Regions from separate parts of the Paenibacillus sp. MZ03-122A genome, predicted to be linked through region 4. Evidence: riboswitches for the same ligand, from Rfam matches in the RefSeq annotation. Region 4 holds a riboswitch; each other region holds the start of a gene.
What was found. Region 4 has a riboswitch for thiamine pyrophosphate ahead of NLX74_RS09065 (thiamine phosphate synthase). Riboswitches for the same ligand answer to the same signal wherever they lie in the genome.
Positions count from the first base shown of each region.

Region 1: it holds a riboswitch for thiamine pyrophosphate, as region 4 does, so the genes downstream of both, NLX74_RS12450 (ABC transporter substrate-binding protein) here and NLX74_RS09065 (thiamine phosphate synthase) in region 4, are expected to answer to the same signal.
Region 2: it holds a riboswitch for thiamine pyrophosphate, as region 4 does, so the genes downstream of both, thiC (phosphomethylpyrimidine synthase ThiC) here and NLX74_RS09065 (thiamine phosphate synthase) in region 4, are expected to answer to the same signal.
Region 3: it holds a riboswitch for thiamine pyrophosphate, as region 4 does, so the genes downstream of both, tenA (thiaminase II) here and NLX74_RS09065 (thiamine phosphate synthase) in region 4, are expected to answer to the same signal.

Region 1 is NZ_JANAVI010000005.1:58,876-64,206, forward strand. Features, by position in the region: gene NLX74_RS12440 (ABC transporter permease) at 1-378, opposite strand, end outside; gene NLX74_RS12445 (MTH1187 family thiamine-binding protein) at 375-668, opposite strand; gene NLX74_RS12450 (ABC transporter substrate-binding protein) at 1,117-2,160, opposite strand; TPP riboswitch at 2,352-2,461, opposite strand; gene NLX74_RS12455 (pyridoxamine 5'-phosphate oxidase family protein) at 2,732-3,166, shown strand; gene NLX74_RS12460 (bifunctional 2',3'-cyclic-nucleotide 2'-phosphodiesterase/3'-nucleotidase) at 3,387-5,331, shown strand, end outside.
Region 2 is NZ_JANAVI010000005.1:414,206-419,536, forward strand. Features, by position in the region: gene NLX74_RS14055 (alpha/beta hydrolase) at 1-898, opposite strand, end outside; gene NLX74_RS14060 (IclR family transcriptional regulator) at 1,197-1,940, shown strand; TPP riboswitch at 2,096-2,208, shown strand; gene thiC (phosphomethylpyrimidine synthase ThiC) at 2,394-4,193, shown strand; gene NLX74_RS14070 (hypothetical protein) at 4,318-4,470, opposite strand; gene NLX74_RS14075 (YitT family protein) at 4,979-5,331, shown strand, end outside.
Region 3 is NZ_JANAVI010000006.1:84,848-90,178, forward strand. Features, by position in the region: gene NLX74_RS14625 (glycosyltransferase) at 1-1,022, opposite strand, end outside; gene NLX74_RS14630 (NAD-dependent malic enzyme) at 1,420-3,141, shown strand; TPP riboswitch at 3,234-3,336, shown strand; gene tenA (thiaminase II) at 3,475-4,164, shown strand; gene thiM (hydroxyethylthiazole kinase) at 4,239-5,081, shown strand; gene thiD (bifunctional hydroxymethylpyrimidine kinase/phosphomethylpyrimidine kinase) at 5,078-5,331, shown strand, end outside.
Region 4 is NZ_JANAVI010000003.1:400,028-405,358, reverse strand. Features, by position in the region: gene NLX74_RS09085 (ThiF family adenylyltransferase) at 1-408, opposite strand, end outside; gene NLX74_RS09080 (thiazole synthase) at 405-1,172, opposite strand; gene thiS (sulfur carrier protein ThiS) at 1,175-1,378, opposite strand; gene thiO (glycine oxidase ThiO) at 1,375-2,523, opposite strand; gene NLX74_RS09065 (thiamine phosphate synthase) at 2,588-3,181, opposite strand; TPP riboswitch at 3,445-3,553, opposite strand; gene NLX74_RS09060 (ABC-F family ATP-binding cassette domain-containing protein) at 3,647-5,200, opposite strand.

The sequences.
Region 1 (5,331 bases), on a different contig from region 4:
CAGCACGCCAAAACCAAACCATACCATGAGCAACGGACCGAGGGCGATAATCGGAATGTTTTGGCTAAGGATCAAGAGCGGGTATAGAGCAGATTTGAGAAAAGGAATCGTATGAAGAACGATGGCGATCAGCAGTCCCGTAGCTGTCCCTATAGCGAATCCCGCAAGTGTCAGACGAATTGTAGCCCATGTATGGGTGCCAAGCAACGCCGATTGCGCCATGCCCTCTTGTACGATTAGGGATGGAGCTGGCAGCAGCCAGGATTCAATATGTAAATAGGAAACCGCTCCTTGCCAAGCCGCTAAAAAGAAGAGGACCGCCACAAGGGGCGGCCATACGCTTTTCCACCAGGACGCGTTCTTGCCTTTCGGATTCATGGGCGATATTTCTCGGTCAGCTTGTTCATGCTGATGCCTTGTGGGTTATGTGCGATTTTGATCTGTGAAATGACGCTGGGACTACCCGCTTCCGTCAAAGCCTCGTGCATTTCTTTAACCACTTTCAGCAACTCGTCGAGCTCGCCCTCCATGGTCGTATCCAATGGGTTCACCTGATACTTGACGCCGGAGCGCTGAATGACCTCAATCGCCTTATCTACATACGGGTAAGAGTCCTCGTTATTAGGAGTTTTAGGGATTACTTGAATACTGAGCAGTGTGTTAGCCATGAAAATTCACCTGTCCTTTATTGTGGAGTTGTTTTGAGAAAATAGGGTGGTTTAAGGCGGGGAGACCGCTTCGCGTTTCATTTGATCTTACGATCGCTGTTGCCGTGGGATTCTTTGAATAAATTTTAAAAGGTAAGAATCCAACGGCAAGGGCGAACGCTGCGCTTCTCCAGATTCAAATGAACCGCTACGCTGCCAACCGCCTTAAAAAGCACCTTATTTTTAAAGCTAGGTTGTAGCATTTTTATAAAAGCAAAACAAGCAAAAGAACGAAGTGGGCGGAATGGTGCTGTACAAGCGTTAGCGTTCGCCATTGTACCCAGATTTCAACCTCTGGATATTCATAAAAGAAATCTAGGTACAACAGCGATGGGAAGCACCATCCGGCTGCGTAGTGGCACTTCGTTCACTTCTCTAGTTCAGTCTTATTTAGCGTTTTAACAAATGATCAGCGCTTGGGCAAGAAGTCGTTTGTGAAGGCTTTATCCACTTCCAAAGGCTTGCTGAGCAGCTTGCGTTCGTACATCCAGTCCGAATAGTTTTGCCATACCTCCGCTTTTTGCACACCCCATTGCGCGGCATCGTCCTGATAACGCGGGCTCAGCCATTTTTGGCTGGCAAGTACCAGTTTTTTATCCAGCTCCGGTACAGCTTTGCTTAAGATGTCCGCGGCTTCTTCTGGATGGGCGATAGTGTATTCATAGCCTTGTGCGGTAGCGTCCATGAACGCTTTGACCAGTTCTGGATCATTTTTTATTGTCTGTTCGTTGCTCACAATTACAGGTGTATAGTAATCGAGGCTTTTGGAATAATCTTTTACATACAGCATATCCAATGGCTCACCTCGAAGCTGGGCTTCGATTCCGGTCCATGCGTAGAAAATCCAGGCAAAGTCGATATCCCGCTTCACGGCTGTAAAATAGTCTGCATTGCCCATGTTGACGATCTTCACTTTGCTCACATCGCCTTTGTCTGAATCCATGATGGATTTCATGACCGCTTCTTCTACGGGAGAGCCCCAACCGCCGTATTTTTTACCTTCAAAATCTTTCGGGCTCTTAATTCCGCGATCTACCGGGGCTGCGAAGCCTGAGGTATTATGCTGAATCACCGCAGCGATGGATACAAGCGGCACGCCTTGCGTACGAGCCTGTGTGACGCCTTCTTGGTAGCTGATACCAAAAGGTGCAGCATTAGAGGCAACCATTTGATCGGCTCCGCCTGAACCAGGTTGAATAATTTGGACATTCAGACCTGCTTTTTCGTAAAATCCTTTGTCCTTGGCAACATAGAGTCCCGTATGATTCGTATTGGGTGTCCAGTCGAGCACGACTTTAACATCTTTGAGCTCCTTTGCCGGAGTAGACGTTTGAGTGTTGGTAGCGGGAGCCGCTTCTTGGGATGTGGAGGGACTTCCACCGCAAGCGGTCAGGGTCAGGGCCATGAGCCACAGACTGATCAGTCCCAGGCTTAATATTTTCATGCGCTTCATCGTTGTGTTCTCTCCTTTAATTACCCGTTATCCATCCAATCAGACAGCTTATGTTCCCCATTTTCATAAAAATAACATCTGCCGGACGCGATCTTTCCAACAACTTAATCTTCAACAAAAAAAGCGCCCCGAGTTTCCGGGACGCTTGCGCTTGTATATACCAAAGTAAGGGATGGTCCTATGTAAAAAGGCACATCTTGCTTAAGCATTCCTACGCTGGCATTACCCAGATCAGGTTGTAAGGGTCAGTGTCTTGGGACACACTCTCAGCCGGCCGATTCCAGCACCCCTGGCATTGTATGGTTTAATGGGTTCATTTATTCGGGTTTACTACGACGATTATATGCCTTGAATGCGGGTCTGTCCAGCATGGAGGAAGAGATGACGGTTCATTTGCCGAACGACAGGGTACACTTTTACTGTGAGCTTTGATCTGAAAATGAGCATGCATCAATCCGATCTGATCGGGTCATGTTATTTTCAGAACAGCTGCGCAGGTAGGTTCAGATGGGCTGGTGCCCAATGGCATGGCCGTAAAGAATTCTAATTCGTGAAAAGGAGTTGTTGTACTGTGGGTAAAACGGAAACATTGGATCGTAGCCAACTAGAACAAGCCATTGTGAAGGCTTTGGATAACAACAAATTTTGCTCGTTAGGTACGGTAGAGGGTGGCAAACCGAAAGTACGCTATATGGCCCTTTTTAACGATGGAATGAACATTCATCTGGCGACAGATCGCAAAACGCATAAAGTGGATGAGCTAAAGGATAATCCGAATGCTTATCTGCTGCTGGGTTATGAAGTTGGCGGTACAAAGGAAGTCGTAGAAGTGGAGGCTACTGTCCAGATTACAGCTGATGAGGGGCTACGCAAACAAGTGTGGAACGATTCCTTGAAGGAATGGTTTTCCGGACCGGATGATCCCGATTATGTCATTCTGGACGTGAATCCGACTCGCATTGAGTATGTGGGTCAGCAAACGGAGCGCCAAGTGTGGAATAAATAATGAGAATATAAATGGATAAACCAGTGAATCTCCGAGTTTTTTAGGAGGTTTGCTGGTTTTTTATTTTTGAGAGAATTAATTATTTTTTCATAAATAATTTAAGTGAATGACTACTCTTTTGTCTGGCGTTGGATTAAAATAGAAATGGTGGGTTCAAGGCTTACATATATGTGCAAAAGTATGTATATGAGGCATACACCTTAATGAGGAGGGGTATATTTTGTTATTTCGTAAAAATTGGTTTAAAGGGTTTACAGCAACCGTTGTAGCTTGTAGCATGCTGGTGTGTTCAGCCGCTCCAACCTGGGCAGCTAGCAATTCTCGCGATAGCGCTACAGTGAATTTGCGGATCATGGAAACAACGGATATTCATGCGTCGCTGATGAACTATGATTACTATTCGGACAAAGAAACCAACGAATATGGCTTGGTTAGTACAGCTAGTTTGATCCAGAAGGCACGTAGTGAAACAAGAAACAGTATGCTGTTCGATAACGGTGATTTGCTGCAGGGCAACCCATTAGGCGATTATATGGCCCGCAACAAAACCTTTGAGAAAGAAGGCGGTGTCCATCCGGTCTACAAGATGATGAATTTGATGGGCTATGATGCGGCGACAGTGGGCAACCACGAATTCAACTATGGTCTCGATTTTCTGGAAAAATCGCTCAAGGGAGCCGATTTCCCTTACGTAAATGCGAATGTTTATGTTGATAAGGGGGGGCAAGCTACTAAAAATTATTTTACCCCTTATCAAATTCTTGATAAAACGGTAACGGATGAGAAAGGTGAAGAGCATGCGCTCAGAGTGGGTGTCATCGGCCTGGTCACACCTCAAATTATGCAGTGGGATGCAGCCAATTTAAAGGATAAGGTCGTTACGAAGGATATTGTAGAAACGGCGAAAAAGTTTATTCCTCAAATGAAAACAGAAGGTGCTGACATTATTGTCGTGCTTGCGCATACGGGTTATGAGGATGTGCCACAAACGCCAATGATGGAGAATGCCGTTAAATATTTAAGCCAGGTGGACGGAATTAACGCTATTCTGTTTGGGCATGCTCATAAATCTTTCCCTGGCCCTGATTTTAAAGAAATGAGCGGCGTAGATCTGGATAAGGGAACCATTAATGGCGTGCCGGCCGTGGAAGCTTCTTCATGGGGCAAGGATCTGGGAATTATTGACCTGAGCCTGGAAAAGAAAAAAGATGAGTGGCACGTAACGAATTCTCAGTCTGAAGTGCGTCCGGTTGTGAGTACCACAAACCAGGCTGTGCAGTTTACTCCTGACTACAAACTGACAGATTCGATCAAGGAAGAGCATAAAGGAACGCTGGATTATATTCGTCAACCTGTTGGAACAACGACTGCATCGATTACCAGCTATTTTGCATTAGTGCAGGACGACCCTTCCATTCAAAGCGTGACGAATGCACAGAAATGGTATGTTCAAAACCATCTTAAAGGAACTGAATACGAAAAACTTCCGATATTGTCGGCAGGCGCTCCATTCAAGGCCGGCGGTCGAAACGGAGCCGAGTATTACACCAATATTCCTGAAGGTACGGTAGCGATTAAAAACGTATCCGACCTGTATGTGTATCCGAACACGGTTCATGCTGTAGAAGTGACCGGTGCTGAAATTCAGGAATGGCTGGAGTGGTCTGCAGGTCAGTTCAACCGCATTGATCCAAAGCAAACTGAGGAGCAATCGCTGATCAACAAAGATTTCCCAACCTACAATTTTGATGTCATTGACGGTGTGAATTACCAGATTGATGTAACTCAGCCTGCACGATATGATGCCAAGGGAACTATTATTGATTCTTCAGCTCATCGTATCAAGGATCTGCAATACAATGGAAAAGCTATTGATCCTGCGCAGAAATTTATCGTAGCCACCAATAACTATCGTGCTTCCTCATCCAAACTGGCCAACCCAGATGGCAAACGAATTGTGATGGCAGCACCGGATGAAAGTCGCCAGGTCATTGTTGACTATATCCGTACGAACGGAACGATTAATCCATCGGCGGATGGCAACTGGTCTATTGCTCCTTTTGGTCAGGCAAAGGTTACTTTCGAGTCCTCTCCTGATGCCAAAGACGTGTTGGCAGGAAATCAACAAATTTCATTCTTGAGCAGCGCGGCAGACGGCTTTGCCA
Region 2 (5,331 bases), on a different contig from region 4:
TAACAATCCATACACTGGAAAGCGGGTTGGTTTGATTGGCAGCGAGCTTTTCCGCAATAGGATAAGGAGCTTTTTCATCCTGTGTACCATGCACAAACATAATCGGGAACGGGTAGTTTTCCTTTTTAACCTCCTGATATGGAATCTGATGCAAGCTGGTGCCGTTCAAAATTGGAAACAGCAACTCCAGAATTTCCAAAGACGGATGTCTTGGCAGATTAATTTGATTGTGAATGTTATGGTACAGCGTATCCGGTTCCAGCAGGAAGGTGCTGTCCAAAATCATTGCGTCCACATCCTTGGTTTGCAAGCCCGCCTGAAGAGCGGTTCCTGCCCCCATGGAGAAGCCCCATACGATAATCTCCGACGAGCCGCGTTGCTTCGCAAGCTGAATTGCTCCGAGGAGCTGTTGGGATTCTGCTTTGCCTCCGGTTGCGACTGCTTTGCTGTTTTGTGACGCAAATCCATAATCGAACATGACCACATTAAAGTTCAAACTGTGGGCATAATGCGCCAGATCATACATGGGAATCCAGCTTTCTTCGCGGTTAGCCCCATAACCATGGCTGAAAATAATCGTTTTCCGCGATTGATCCGCCGGGATATACCAGCCTTGTACCATGCGGCTACCATCCTTGGCAGGGAAGCTGACTTCCTCATAAGGCATGCTTTTGGCCTGCATCGGATTAGAGTACAGTGGTGCAACGGTGGGATTCGTAAGTACCCATGCGATGTAAGCATGCAAGGCAATAAAACAAAACAACAGAAAAAAGACGACCGACAGCAGCAGAGCTATCACAACGTGCTTGAACCGCAGCAGACGGGGATTAAAGAGTGGGGTGGACGGCTCCTGAACAGCGGTCTGTAGCTGAGCGTTGCGCTGGGATGTCGAAATCATGTAAGAGCCTCCTTATATAAAATTGATCTTCGTTTCATAGAATATAGGTATAATTCCACTTGAAAATAGTAGTGTAGATCCGTATAGATACCTATTATCGTATGATGGGGATTATCCAAAGTCAACGCCTGAACCGGAAAAGTAAAAATGATGCAAAGAATTGTCGATGTTTGTTCTCGTTCTGTAATATGGTTGTCACAAAAACATCGGTTTACAGTAGCCGCGACTATTCTATATAATTTATGTAACCATGTTTCATAGTGTGAAACGAATATGGATACAAGAGGAGCGGTTCACGATGGAAGACCGTAAATTAACCGTTCGCGCTGTAGAGCGTGCACTTGATATACTGCTGTGTTTTACCGCAAATTCGGATCTTGGCCTGACGGAGATTGCCTCCAAAATTGGTCTACATAAAAGCACGGTTCATCGGCTGCTGACTACGTTGGAGGATCGGGGCTTTGTCGTTCGGAATGCCGAAACGGAAAAATATCGACTTGGCTTCCGCATTTGGGAGCTATCCACGCATTTGTCCCAAAGTGACGAGCCGGCGGTGCTGTTACAACCTGCAATGGAAGGACTACGTGACCGTCTGGGGGAGACGGTCAGCTTGTACTTACGGGACGGCAGTATGCGTATTCGCATACAAGCCGTGCAGAGCAATCAGGCGATCCGCAGGGTCGCGCCTGTAGGTGCGCGTATGCCGCTGGCTGTAGGGGCCTCCAGCAAGGTGCTGGCGGCCTTTATGCCGCCGCAGGAGCTGGAAGCCCTGCTAAGCGGGGATGAATGGCCGCCCTCAGTAGACCCGGAGGTCTATAAAGCCCAGCTGCAGGACATTCGCGAGAAGGGCTATGCGACCAGCTATGAAGAACGGGAGCCAGGGGCTGCTGCTGTGGCAGCGCCAATTGTGAACCGGAAGGGACAGGTCACTGCGGCTTTATCTGTATCCGGCCCGGTCAGTCGACTTGCACCCGAGACGCTACATGACTTTGCTCCGATTTTGATCGAAGCGGCGAAGGAAATGGGGCTTATGCTTCCGTAACAAGAATGAACACAGTTGAAGCAAGCAGAGTGATTTGATAGGGAGTGTCTTCTTGGTAAAAGGGTACCTAGAAGGGTTGCCAAAGCCATAAATTTGAAGTAGTCTGGTAAGGAAGGCGGATGTCTGTTATATCCGCCTCATGTGAATAGAAGTATCACAGTTACTGGGGGAGCCTGTAATGCCGGGCTGAGATGGAATCGTGCAAGATTCCGGACCCTTTGCACCTGATCTGGATCATACCAGCGTAGGGAAGTAATCGGCCATTGAAATGTATACGCGGCTGCTGTCTTCAGTGGCGCATTGGAATGGATATTCCATATGCGCACTGTCTGGACAGCTGCCTCGTTAGATTAGCCGGTTCCCTGGGGAACCGGCTTTTTTGCATAGATCAGCGCCACCCTGGGAATGGTTCCGGATCGGTGTGTCATTTCATCGAAACGGGAGGAATGGACAATGAAGCCGACAGAAGCAGAAGGAACAAAAAAAGTTGAGGTAGAGAAGACAAACGGGGAGCAAGCCAGTGGGGTAACGCCCTTTCCAGGAAGCCGTAAGGTATATATTCAAGGCTCGCGGCCGGACATTGCCGTGCCAGAGCGCGAAATTGCTCTTCATCCTACACATACGCCGCAGGGCACGGAGCATCATGAGCCATTGCGTGTATATGATACAAGCGGTCCCATGACCGACAAAGCCTATCAGGTCGATATCCGTCAGGGCCTGCCTCCATTACGGCGAGCTTGGGCACTGGAACGGGGCGATGTGGAGGCTTACGAGGGACGCGCCGTCAAGCCGGAGGATAATGGACTGAAACCTGGCTCCAAACGGGAGACAGTGGAATTTCCCGGCGTGACCAATCGTCCGCTTCGTGCTTCGCAAGGGCGTACAGTGACGCAAATGCATTATGCGCGGCAAGGGATCATTACGCCCGAAATGGAATTTGCGGCGATCCGCGAAGGGGTCGAGCCTGAGTTTGTACGGCAGGAATTGGCGGCTGGACGAGCCATTTTGCCTTCGAATATCAATCACCCGGAAAGTGAGCCAATGGTCATTGGGCGTCATTTTCACGTGAAGATCAATGCGAACATTGGTAATTCTGCGGTTACCTCCTCCATCGAGGAGGAAGTGGAGAAAATGACTTGGGCGGTGCGTTGGGGCTCGGATACGGTTATGGACCTGTCCACAGGCCGTAATATCCATACAACACGTGAATGGATCATTCGGAATTCTCCTGTACCGATTGGGACTGTGCCGCTGTATCAGGCACTTGAAAAGGTGAACGGTGAAGCAGAAGCGCTGACGTGGGAGTTGTATCGCGATACGCTGATTGAGCAGGCGGAGCAGGGAGTGGACTATTTTACAATTCATGCGGGTGTATTGCTGCGGTATATTCCGATGACGGCGAATAGAATGACGGGAATTGTATCCCGAGGCGGGTCAATCATGGCAGCCTGGTGCCTTGCGCACCATCAGGAGAATTTTTTGTATACACATTTTGAAGAAATTTGCGAAATTATGAAAGCCTATGATGTGGCCTTTTCTCTCGGAGATGGTCTACGTCCAGGTAGTATCTATGATGCGAATGATGAAGCACAGTTTGCAGAGCTGGAAACGTTGGGCGAGCTAACGCAAATCGCATGGAAGCATGATGTTCAGGTCATGATTGAAGGGCCGGGACATGTCCCTATGCATAAAATCAAAGAGAATGTGGATTTACAAATGGAGATTTGTAAGGAAGCTCCTTTCTATACCTTGGGACCGCTCACGACGGATATTGCCCCCGGATATGATCATATTACCTCAGCCATCGGGGCGGCGATGATCGGTTGGTTCGGGACGTCCATGCTGTGCTATGTTACGCCTAAGGAGCATTTGGGTCTGCCCAATAAGGATGATGTCCGCGAGGGTGTCATTACCTACAAAATTGCGGCACATGCTGCCGATCTGGCGAAGGGGCATCCACGAGCGCAGCAGCGGGATGATGCTTTGTCCAAGGCGCGCTTTGAGTTCCGCTGGCGGGATCAGTTCAATCTGTCGCTTGATCCCGAGCGTGCCTTGTCCTACCATGATGAAACGCTACCGGCAGAGGGCGCCAAGGAAGCACATTTTTGCTCGATGTGCGGCCCTAAATTTTGTAGTATGCGTATCACTCAGGACATTCGCGCCTATGCAGCGGATAAGGGGCTGAACACCCAAGAAGCAGTAGCTGTCGGGATGCGTGAGAAGGCAGAGCAGTATCGGGATGGCGGTCAGTAAAACGAACGTGGAGTTTAGGAACGTATGAATTAAAAAAGCCGTGGTTCTCTACAGTCAATGTAGGAAACTACGGCTTTTTAGCTTCTTATGTAAAGTGGGATCATTCAACCGGATAAACGGCGCCTTATTTTTTACCCATTTTTTCATTCAAAATGTCCTGAAAGCTGAGCTTCTTCTCCGAGCTATCTTCTTTCTTCTGCATACTCACCGCGTTGGCACGTTGGTATTGGTGGTGAAAGGGCATCAGGGTGTGGACGGTTAAGTTCATTGTATTCATGTAGGTCATTCCTCCAATTCCATATTGTCAAATTCAGATTGAGTTGCTTAGGACGTCTGTATAGGACTATTTGTATGTACTTGATGTCGTAATACCGTGTAGGTTGCTTGGTAATGTTTCAATCATTATACCCACATTTTCTCAAAGTAAAACGCTTTTGACATAAAACAGGAAGATGGTCATATGTGTCCAAAATTTGGATTAGGAGGATGGTCATTTTAGGGGAAAATGTGCCTAGGTCTAAAACAAGGGCTAGAGGCCCGTTTTCTTAGTTTAGTAGTCGGGATTGTGTTTTTTTGTCGAATAACCTTGTAAAAGGAGGATTTTGCGGAATCCTCAAGTCAGGATTGAGGCAGTCTGGTGGCGAATTAAAGTGTCAAAGTTGTATTGACTTTATGTTTGGTAGTAGATACCATGAACTGGTTGTCAGCGTATTTTGGCAACAAGAGTCAGCCAATCCATCTGGCGATTCATCCTTTGAAATGTTAGAGAGAGGATTAGAGCATATATGAAAAAAAGTATTGCAGACATCGCATTTATTATTCTGGGAGCGTTTTTTTTCGCGCTAGCTGTTAATCTGTTTGTGATCCCGAATGAATTTGGCGAGGGGGGCGTTACAGGGGTCACGATCATCCTGTACTACCTGTTTCAGTGGTCTCCCTCGATCGTCAATCTGGTGATTAATGGCTTGCTGCTGATTGTCGGATATAAATTTTTGGACAAGAGAACGACCTTGTACACTATAATTGCGGTCGCTTTTAACTCGCTGTTTTTACATTTAACGGTCAACTGGCGGATTGATTCGCATGAACCGACGATTAATGCTGTATTTGCCGGAGTTTTGGTGGGGGTCGGCATTGG
Region 3 (5,331 bases), on a different contig from region 4:
CATTTGACGGGTAATTGCAGCACACGAAGCTGGAGTCGCTTGGCAATAAACATCATTTCCAAATCCAACGCCAGTCCGAGCTGTTCCTTTAAATGCGGAAACATTCGCTTCACTGCAACCGAACTCATCACTTTAAGCCCAGTCTGGGAATCCACCACACCTGTGGGTAAAAAAGGACGGGAAATGACTCGCTTACCAAAGCTGACGACAGATCGCAATAAAGATCGATTCTCAGCGGTCATATCCTTGGTTCCGATCACGACATCATAATAGCCCTGCTGAACAACATTAATCATTCTGGCAATATCCTCAATAAAAAAGGAGTCATCTGCGTCCACAAATACGTAGTAATCCGCACCAATGGTCCGCATCCCTTCCAGATACGTCCCTGCCTTACGTGTATTGCGTCCCAATTCCCTTGTTTGAAGCAGCGGGCTAAGATTCTGATTAATCCGGTTTACGGACAAGTCCGTGGCTGCCTCCAGCGCTTTAATCAAGGCATTCGTACCATCGTAGCTGCCATCATCAATGAGATAAATCGAACCTTCAATAATATGGCTGCGGATAAAGACCTGCAATCGTTCAGCAAAGGTTTTGACATGAACAAAACGTTGCTCTTCGTTATATACAGACAAGATAAATGCAATATGTTGGCTTTTGGTCGAATACTCGGGATAGAGCAAGCTTTGTATTTCCGAAAGCATTTCTTCGTTGTCATTGGCTTGCCAAAATAGTAGCCGCAAACGACCTACTCCGATGATTTGCACCATATGCTGATCACTGAACGGAAATGTTACATCCGTCACCAGTAACAGTGGCATTTGCGGAAATTGGCTACGGATCTGATTGGCTTTCCGCACTGCCTGCCCCGGCTCCCTATAATCAATCAGGCAACAACATGCGTTCTCGTAGACTGAAGCTGCCTCCGTGTCCTCGCACTGTATATATTGGTAAAAACAAATCACATTGGGATAATCAATAGCCCTGTCGTTATCGCTAAAAATGGCTATAGGTCCCTGCACACAAACCTCTCCTTTTCCTCCGAATAGTTCTATTTTGTTGAAAAAGAATTAAGAATGTTTGCTTATAGGAGTTAAATTAATGTCCAAATACTTCATATTTCCTTAACAAAATAACTGACACTCCATGATATATATGGAGATAAGAGAAGAAAAACTAATTTTCATATTTGATAAAAACAGAGCATTTAGACCTGATTCATTAGAACCAAAATCATCAGGAATGGTTAGGGAATCTATATAGAAAGTTAGTTCTTTTATATCATTAGAAAGAAACAAATATGGTTATTTTGTCATAGATAAATGCAAGAATAAAACATATTTGCACGTCCATACTATGGACAACATGTCATCTTTCGTTATGAATAGTTATGAAAATGAAGAGAAGGAAGGTCTTTCTATGGAAGCATTTTATGTCAATCGCGATGGGTCATTATCTACTCCATTACGGGGAAAGGATGTGTTGGCAAATCCCCTTTTGAACAAAGGTGTCGCTTTTACAGAAGAAGAACGCAAGGAGCTGGGTTTGGAAGGAATCCTTCCTCCAACCGTCCTTTCATTGGAGAAACAGAGCGTACGGGCATATCAGCAGTTTCTAGCACAACCCACCATGCTGCGAAAAAATGCTTCTCTCAACGACCTTCACAACCGAAATGTCGTACTCTACTACCGGCTGCTAACCGATCATTTGAGTGAAATGCTGCCCGTAGTCTACACGCCGACTGTAGGAACCGCGATTCAAGAATATAGTCACGAGTACAACCGCCCTGGAGGCATATATTTGTCGATAGATAACCCGAACGGTATTGGACAAGCATTCCATAATTCTGGTTTGAGCGGCCATGATGTGGATCTGATCGTCGTGACAGATTCCGAAAGTATTTTAGGGATTGGTGACTGGGGCGTTGGGGGGATTAACATTGCTATCGGCAAGCTTGCAGTGTATACGGCTGCGGCAGGTATTCATCCCGGGCGGGTGCTGCCAATTGTACTGGATGTAGGTACAAATAATGAAAAGCTGCTGAATGATCCACTGTACATCGGAAACCGCCATAAACGGGTTCGCGGAGAAGCCTATAACCAGTTTATTGATACTTTTATCAGCAAAACGTTAGCGCAATTCCCAAAGGCGCTTTTACATTGGGAAGACGTGGGTAGCGTAAATGCACGCCATATTATAGGAAAATACGGTCAAAGTATACTCACCTTCAACGATGATATACAAGGTACAGGAGCGGTGACCTTGGCTGCGATTCTTTCGGCGGTGGGTGTCACCAAGACTCCGCTGCTTGAACAAAAAATACTTGTTTTCGGCCCAGGGGCAGCAGGAATCGGTAATGCTGATCAAATTCGGGGTGCTATGATCGAGGACGGCCTTTCCGCAGAACATTCCTTCAAGTCCTTTTGGGCCTTTGATTATCGCGGGCTGTTAATGGAAGATATGGAAGACGTATTGGAGTATCAGAAACCGTATGTGCGCAATAAGGATGAAGTCAGTTCATGGACCCGGTCGGGTGACGGCAAAATACCACTGCTGGAGGTCATCCGTCAGGTGAAGCCTACGATATTGATTGGAACTTCCGGTGTAGCAGGTGCCTTTTCTGAAGAGATCATCAAGGAGATGGCGAAACATGTAGAACGCCCGATCATTATGCCCATGTCCAATCCTACAAACCTTGCAGAAGCAGTACCCGAGGATTTGATCCGGTGGACCGATGGCAAAGCACTGATTGCAACCGGAAGTCCTTTTGAGCCCGTCACCTATAACGGTACGAAATTTGAGATTGGACAGGCGAACAATGCCTTTGTTTTTCCGGGACTGGGTCTGGGTGCGATTGTGGTTAAAGCCAAAAGGATTACCCCTGCGATGTTTACAGCGGCAGCAGTTGCTGTTGCCAATGGTGTAGATTCGAATACGCCTGGCGGTGCACTACTCCCTCATATCCGAAAATTACGCGAAGTTTCGTACGCTGTTGCGATTGCGGTTGCAAAAGCCGCGATACAGGATCAGGTAGCTCAGGCGCACATTTCAGATGTGGAACAAGCTGTACGAGATGCAATGTGGAAACCGGAATATGCCAAGGTCAAAGCTGTGGAAAATGTAATTCATCACCCTCACTAAGCCCAAAACACCTAACTAGAGGAAATTTCATATTTTGCACACTATGTTTGACATAGCGTATGAACGTATGTACAGTAATAGTCAAAAGAATAGAAGTCCACTAGGGGAGCCGCTATGGCTGAGACAAGAACGTATCTTGGACCCTTTGAACCTGATCTAGTTCGTACTAGCGTAGGAAAGTGGAGCCTTCGTATATAAGGTTTCAAACGTTTTTTTGCGTATTGGGCCTATTGTTGAAGCCGCTCCCATTTTTCCGGGGCGGCTTTTTAGCGTTGTTCCGGAATTATATTCTTACAGGACTTCTTGCTCTTCAATTTGATGGAGGTGGGGAAATTGAGTTTTACACAAGAACTCCGTCGGCAGGCGGACGGCATTTTTCAAGCGATTTTTGAGCACCCCTTTGTGAGAGGTATTGCTGAAGGAAGTTTGACAAGGGGACAGCTGATTCACTATGTAAAACAGGACTTTGAATATTTGAACGCCTACATGCGGATATACGGCATCGCAATCTCCAAATGCACCAATCGGGAGGATATGGCTGTATTTAATGAACAAATCTCTTTTATTCTCCACAGCGAGGTTCATCCGCATCAAAATTTCTGTGCTGTCGCAGGGGTGACCTATGAAGAGTTGCAGGGATATCCGCTCGCTCCGTCGGCTCATCACTATATCCGTCACATGCTGACGGTTGCGCATGAGGGTAGCCTGGGCGAGATCTTGGCTGTGCTGCTGCCATGTATGTGGACGTATGCTGAGATTGGTCGCAGGCTGCTGGATGAAGTAAAGCCGGATGAGTCTCATCCGTTCTATGAATGGATTGGCTTCTATGGAGACCAGCTTGATGATACAACACTCAAGTTCCGAGAACGTGTAGATGCTTGGGCGGAAGACGCAACGGCTGCTGAGCGGGAGCGGATGATTGAGCATTTTATACTGAGCTGCCAGCTGGAATATAAGTTCTGGGATATGGCTTATAAACAGGAAGAATGGCCGGTCCAAATGCAGGCAGCGATCTTGGAATAGTCAGCCTGGCGATTCGATGCGTGAAGTACGGTTAATGCCCTGTTGAACCACCAACTATAGAGAGGATAATCATTATGAGTACATGGGAAAAAAGTTATTCGGATCTCCTGACGAAGGTACAAAACAGCAAACCCCTCGTTCACAATATGACCAATGTGGTAGTCACCAACTTTACAGCCAACGGCCTGTATGCATTGGGCGCCTCCCCGGTGATGGCCTATGCACCTGAGGAAGTAGCAGATATGGCAAAAATAGCAGGCGCCGTCGTGTTAAACATCGGTACACTGAACCGCGAACTGGTGGATGCCATGATCATTGCTGGACAATCGGCGAATGCACACGGTGTTCCGGTGCTGCTAGATCCGGTCGGTGCGGGAGCAACGAGCTTTAGAACTGAATCGGCACTGCGAATCCTGAGTGAAGTCGAAATCTCATTGGTGCGGGGCAATGCAGCCGAAGTCGCACATCTTGTTGGAGAAGCGCGTGAGATTAAAGGCGTAGATGCCGGTGACAGTGCTGACAGCGACTATGTCGATCTGGCAATTCGGGCTGCTCGAACGCTCAATACAATGGTTGTCATTACTGGAAAAGAGGACGTCATCACCGATGGGGCCGAAGCACGAATGATTAGCGGCGGAGACGCGCTCCTCACGAAGGTAACCGGAGCAGGCTGTCTGCTGACCTCTGTGTTAGGTGCCTTTGCAGCTGTTGAACCCAACCTGCTGCTCGCAGGTACAGCAGGTTTGGCATTTTACGGTGCAGCAGCTTCTCGAGCCGCAACACGTACCGCAGAGCTGGGGCCCGGCAGCTTCCAGATTGCCTTTCTCGACGAGCTGGCCAAACTGCACACAGGTTCACTAGAAGGGCATGTCTCGATCCATGAAGCCGGAACAACAGCAGCAGGTGGTGCGCGATGACAGACGTTCGTGTACCCAGAGCGCTGACGATTGCTGGTTCGGACAGTGGCGGCGGGGCCGGAATTCAAGCTGATCTCAAAACCTTTCAAGAACTTGGCGTGTACGGCATGTCGGCTATTACGGCCATTACCGTACAGAATACCTTAGGGGTCCACGGCGTATATCCGCTACCAGAGGAAGCAACAGCGGAACAGATCGAAGCCGTAGGATTAGACCTTGGAGTGGATGCCCTGAAGACTGGCATGCTGTT
Region 4 (5,331 bases):
TGCATCCATCATGAGATCTACCCCCAAGATCAACTCTTCCAGTTCTTCCACCCCAACATCCAGTACATGTGCATGTATAACCGTTTCCGAATTAATATCCTTTAATCTTCGCTGAGCAGCTACTGCTTTGGGATATCTTTGCGCAGCATCACTTTCCTGAAAAAGCTGCTGGCGCTGCAAATTGCTCCATTCCACATAATCCCGGTCTACGAGGCTCACTGTACCTACGCCCCCGCGAACGAGCGTTTCCGCAATACCTGTACCTAACGCTCCGACACCTATGATTAGTACGTGGGAAGAAGCAAGCCGGCGTTGTCCCGTCGGTCCAAAGGGCGCGAATCTTTCCTGTCTGGAATAACGGTCACTTGGATGTGTTTCTCCTGCATCGGATTTGTCAGTTACCTTCATGCCTGAACCATACCTTCTGTCGGACTGCTTGCTGAAGCGTAACGTTTTACAGGAATCATCCCCGCCTCAAAACCATATCTTCCAGCACGAACAGCCAGTTTCATGGCCTCGGCCATTTTTACTGGGTCCTTCGCTCCTGATACGGCTGTGTTCAACAAAACAGCATCTGCCCCTAACTGCATCGCCATTGCCGCGTCACCGGGTGAGCGAATACCCGCATCGACAATAACCGGAACCTCCGCCTGTTCAATAATTAGCCCTAATGAAAACGGATTGAGCAAACCATGTCCTGTACCAATCGGTGAAGCTCCAGGCATAACGGCGTGTACTCCAAGCTCTTGTAGCCTCTTTGCTAGAATCACATCGTCCGATATGTAGGGCAGCACGATAAAGCCTTCTTCTAACAGCTTATCACTAGCTTTCAACGTTTCAAAAGGGTCAGGGAGCAGTGTCTTGCTATCCCCAATGACTTCCACCTTAATCATATCGCACAGGCCGGAGGCTTTTGCCAATTGGGCAATACGAATCGCCTCCTCTGCTGTTGTAGCCCCTGCTGTGTTGGGAAGAAGTGTATACCGGCTCAAATCCAGCATATCGAGAAAATGCTGCTTATCCCGTTCCTCCAAGTTCAATCTCCGTACAGCAAACGTCAATATTTCCGTCTCAGCAGCCTCTACGGCTTGGGATTGGATATCCAGATCAGAGAATTTTCCTGTTCCCAACAACAACCTCGAGGTAAAAGATGCTTTTCCAATGGTTAACATAATCAACCGCCTCCCACAAAATGTACAATTTCTAGGCAATCTCCATCCTTCAGTACCGCTTCATCATGATCTTCACGGCTCAATATATGCCGATTCAGCTCCACCACTACGGTTTTCACCTTTACATCAAGCTCATGTAGCAATTGATTCACATGAGTGATTCGATTAGAAAAGGTCATGCTCTGGCCGTTAATCGTCAGCTTCATAAGCTTTTCTCCTTGAGGAGCTCCGAAGAAAAACTACTTATCCCAAGTTCTGCTGCACCAGCTCCATTAAGCATAGCTGCCATCGCACGCCCGGTAGCATCACTCAGCAGGACACCGTTGCGATAATGCCCAACCGCAGCAAATACGCCCTCGACCCCAGGAACAGTACCTATAAAAGGATGGCCTGATGCAGCCTGCGGACGTAAGCCCGCCCAAGCGCGTATAAAAGAAGCTTCACGGACGCACGGCAGCCAGGCAGAGGCACGTGCCAGCAACCCCTCCAAGCCTCCTACGGTCACTTCTTCGTCATATTGATGCGGAAGGCTCGTTGCCCCAATCCAAAGCTCGTTATTCTGTTTAGGCACGAGGTAAATATCATCAGCATAAATGGTGTATTCTAATGGGTGATCCTTCAAGGAGACCGCTACCGCTTCGCCCTTGACCGAATAAAGTGGATATTCAAATCCAACCTGCGCCAGTAATTTCATGCTATCCAAGCCTCCAGCAATAATGACCTGATCGCAGGAAAAAAAGCCGCTATCTGTTCGGACACCGCAAACTCGACCATCCTGTATGACCAGTTGCTCTGCCCGTGTACCAGACCATACCGTTGCTCCCAGCACCGTAGCAGCACCTGCATAAGCACGACAAAGCTGGACAGGAGCCACTTGTGTCTCCTTTGAACGATATATTGCTCCGATCGCTTGTTCATCCAAACCTGGAATTCGTCGGGCCAATTCCCTCGCATCCCACCAGATAGGACAATCATCCTCTCGCGTTTTAGCAGCTTTCCAGCGTTTTTGGCCTTCAGTTTCCGTACGGAAAGGGGTCACAAATCCTTCTGTACGGAATTCCACCGAAATACCCGACAAACGCTCCAGATCACAGACAAGCTCAGGGAATGCATCTCGACTTCTGCGAGCAAATCGTGCTAGCTCAGAGTCGGTGAACTCTTCACTTTCCGCTGCCAGCATTCCAACCGCTGCTCCTGAGGCTCCCTCACCCGGGATCAATCGTTCCAGCATGATCGTACTTCTTCCCTCCTTGGCCACATGATAAGCAATGGAACTGCCGATGACACCTCCACCTATGACCAAGCATTCAGCATGTCCTATCGCTCTTGCCTCTGTGTGTATCTTTAGCATTTGTTCCGTGTCTCCTCTCCATAAACCATTCTGCTTTCAGCTTGCCTCTACTCTCGTTTTCTCGCTACAAGCTGTGAACTACAAGATCTGCCATTCGCCTATATTCCATCGCAGCTGCAACGGGCGACTCAGCCTCCCATATACCAGACATCACCGCAATTCCGCTTGCTCCGGCCATATAAAGCTCAGGGATATGGTGCGGTTGTATGCCGCCCAGCGCGATCACCGGAATGTTCGACAGCCTGCAAATATGTTCAAGCTGAGCTAAACCCCGCGGTACAATACCGGGCTTACAATGGGTCTCATATACGTGACCATAAAGTACATAGTCTGCTCCTGCCTGCTCGGCAGTCTGCGCCTCCTCCAAGGAATGCACAGACACTCCACAGCGTGTACTCTTTGAAAGTAGGCTTTTCACATCCACAACAGGTAATCCATTAGCTGGTAGCTGGACGGTTCCAACCAAAGTAAGTAAAGCTACATCCACACGATCATTTACTACAATTTGTTGCAAAGGAACTTCCTGCTCCACCATGCTGCGAGTCAAAGAAAGCAATGCAGAGGCACCATTCTGTTTTAAACGTGCGTGTACATAATGAACATACGGACAAATCATAGCAGCCACTCGGGCGGCTTGTGCAAAAGTGCCCTTTTCCATCGAAATTGCGTGTAATTCGATTTTGTCTTCACCTCACATTGGATTAAAGGATCTAAGCTTAGCAGCCACGTCTACCAGCAGTAATGAAAGGGGATTGTATGTGAATCCGTCTACGGAAGCTCGAACAACTTAAAATGAACGAAACGCAAAAAAACCACTTCCCCAAGGAAGTGGTTTAACGAACGTCCAATAATCGAACGGACCATGATATCCGTATACGTGTATCGTCCCACGCACAAACAAAATAAGATGGTGTTGCCTTGTTTGTACGGCGCTCACTTCCCTACGCTGGCATAACCCAGATCAGGTGCAAAGGGTCCGAAATCCATTTATTCCGTCTCAGCCGCATGGGCGGCTCCCCTAGTGTGACTATTTTATTGTATAAGCTAAAGATAGCTTAGCATATTTTCCTAATTCTGCAAACCCCACTTCGTGTGAAATATGCAGAACTGGATTTAACTGATTTTAGTTAACTTTACTTGACCACTCTTCCACATTCCACGTTTTGGTTACCCAATCCTCGTAAAAGTCCGGTTCGTGAGATACAAGCAATACCGTCCCTTTGTATTCCTTCAAGGCACGTTTCAGCTCATCCTTTGCTTTAACATCCAAGTGGTTGGTAGGCTCATCGAACAATACCCAGTTGCTTTCACGCATTAACAGTTTGCAAAGACGGACTTTAGCCTGTTCTCCACCACTAAGCGCAGATAGCGGACGTGTGATATGCTCATTTTTCAAACCGCAGCGCGCCAAATGCGCTCGTACTTCATGCTGGTTCAAATGCGGAAATTCATTCCACACATCGTCAATCGGTGTAATTTTCTCTGCCTTTACTTCCTGCTCAAAATAAGCGGGCTGCAAAAAATCACCTTGATAGGTTTTTCCACTGATTGGCGGAATTTTTCCCAATATGGTTTTGAGCAATGTCGATTTACCGACACCGTTGTAGCCGACAATTGCAATTTTTTCGCCACGTTCAATCGTCATGGACATCTTAGGCAAAAGGGCATGTGTATAACCAATCTCAAAATCAATACCCTCAAATACCGTCTTTCCGCTTGCACGTGCCTCTTTGAATTGAAAGGTTGGTTTTGCGGCTTCTTCAGGCTTATCAATACGTTCGATCCGATCAAGCTGCTTTTCACGGCTCTTTGCTCGGCCTGAGGTAGAAGCACGCGCTTTATTGCGCTGAATAAAATCTTCCTGTTTCTTTATAAAGTCCTGTTGCTTCTCATAAGCATCAATATGCTGAGCTTTGTTCAGATCCGCCATTTCAAGAAACTTTTCATAGTTAGCTGAATAACGGGTCATCTTGGCAAATTCAAGATGGTAAATAACATTAACGACCTGGTTCATAAACTCAGTATCATGTGAAATAAGGATAAAAGCATAGGGATAATCCTTCAAATAGCGCGTAAGCCATTCAATATGCTCTACATCCAAGTAGTTGGTAGGCTCATCCAGCAGCAGGACATTCGGCTTTTCCAACAGCAACTTAGCAAGAAGCACCTTTGTCCGTTGCCCGCCGCTAAGTGCAGATACATCCCGATCCAGTCCTATGGCCGACAGACCTAGTCCATTCGCCATTTCTTCAACCTTCACATCAATGAGGTAAAAATCCCCCATATCCAGTTGCTCCTGAATTTCACCCATCTGTTCCAGCAACACTTCCAACTCTTCAGGAGAAGCATCCCCCATTTTGTCAGTAATCTGCATCATTTCCTTTTCCAATTCCAACAAAGGAAGAAAAGCGTCTTTTAATACATCACGTACCGTTTTGCCCGGTGTCAGCTTGGTGTGCTGATCCAGATAACCGTAACGTACACGTGGAGTCCATTCCACTTTACCCTCATCCTTAAGCAATTTTCCAGTGAGAATGTTCATGAGTGTCGATTTACCAACACCGTTAGCTCCTACCAAACCTACACGTTCCCCCGCAAGCAATCGAAAGGAAACATTTTTAAATAATGCGCGGTCCCCAAAGTTGTGGGATACATTTTCTACAGTCAATAAACTCATAAGCTGTTTTTGGCTCCTTATTGTCATCGGCGCTGCCGACTGTTCTTATTTCATATGCATTTCGTTTCTTTCAAAGCTTTATTGTAGCACATTCTACAACCATATCGGAATATTGAAAACAGTGAATTTTA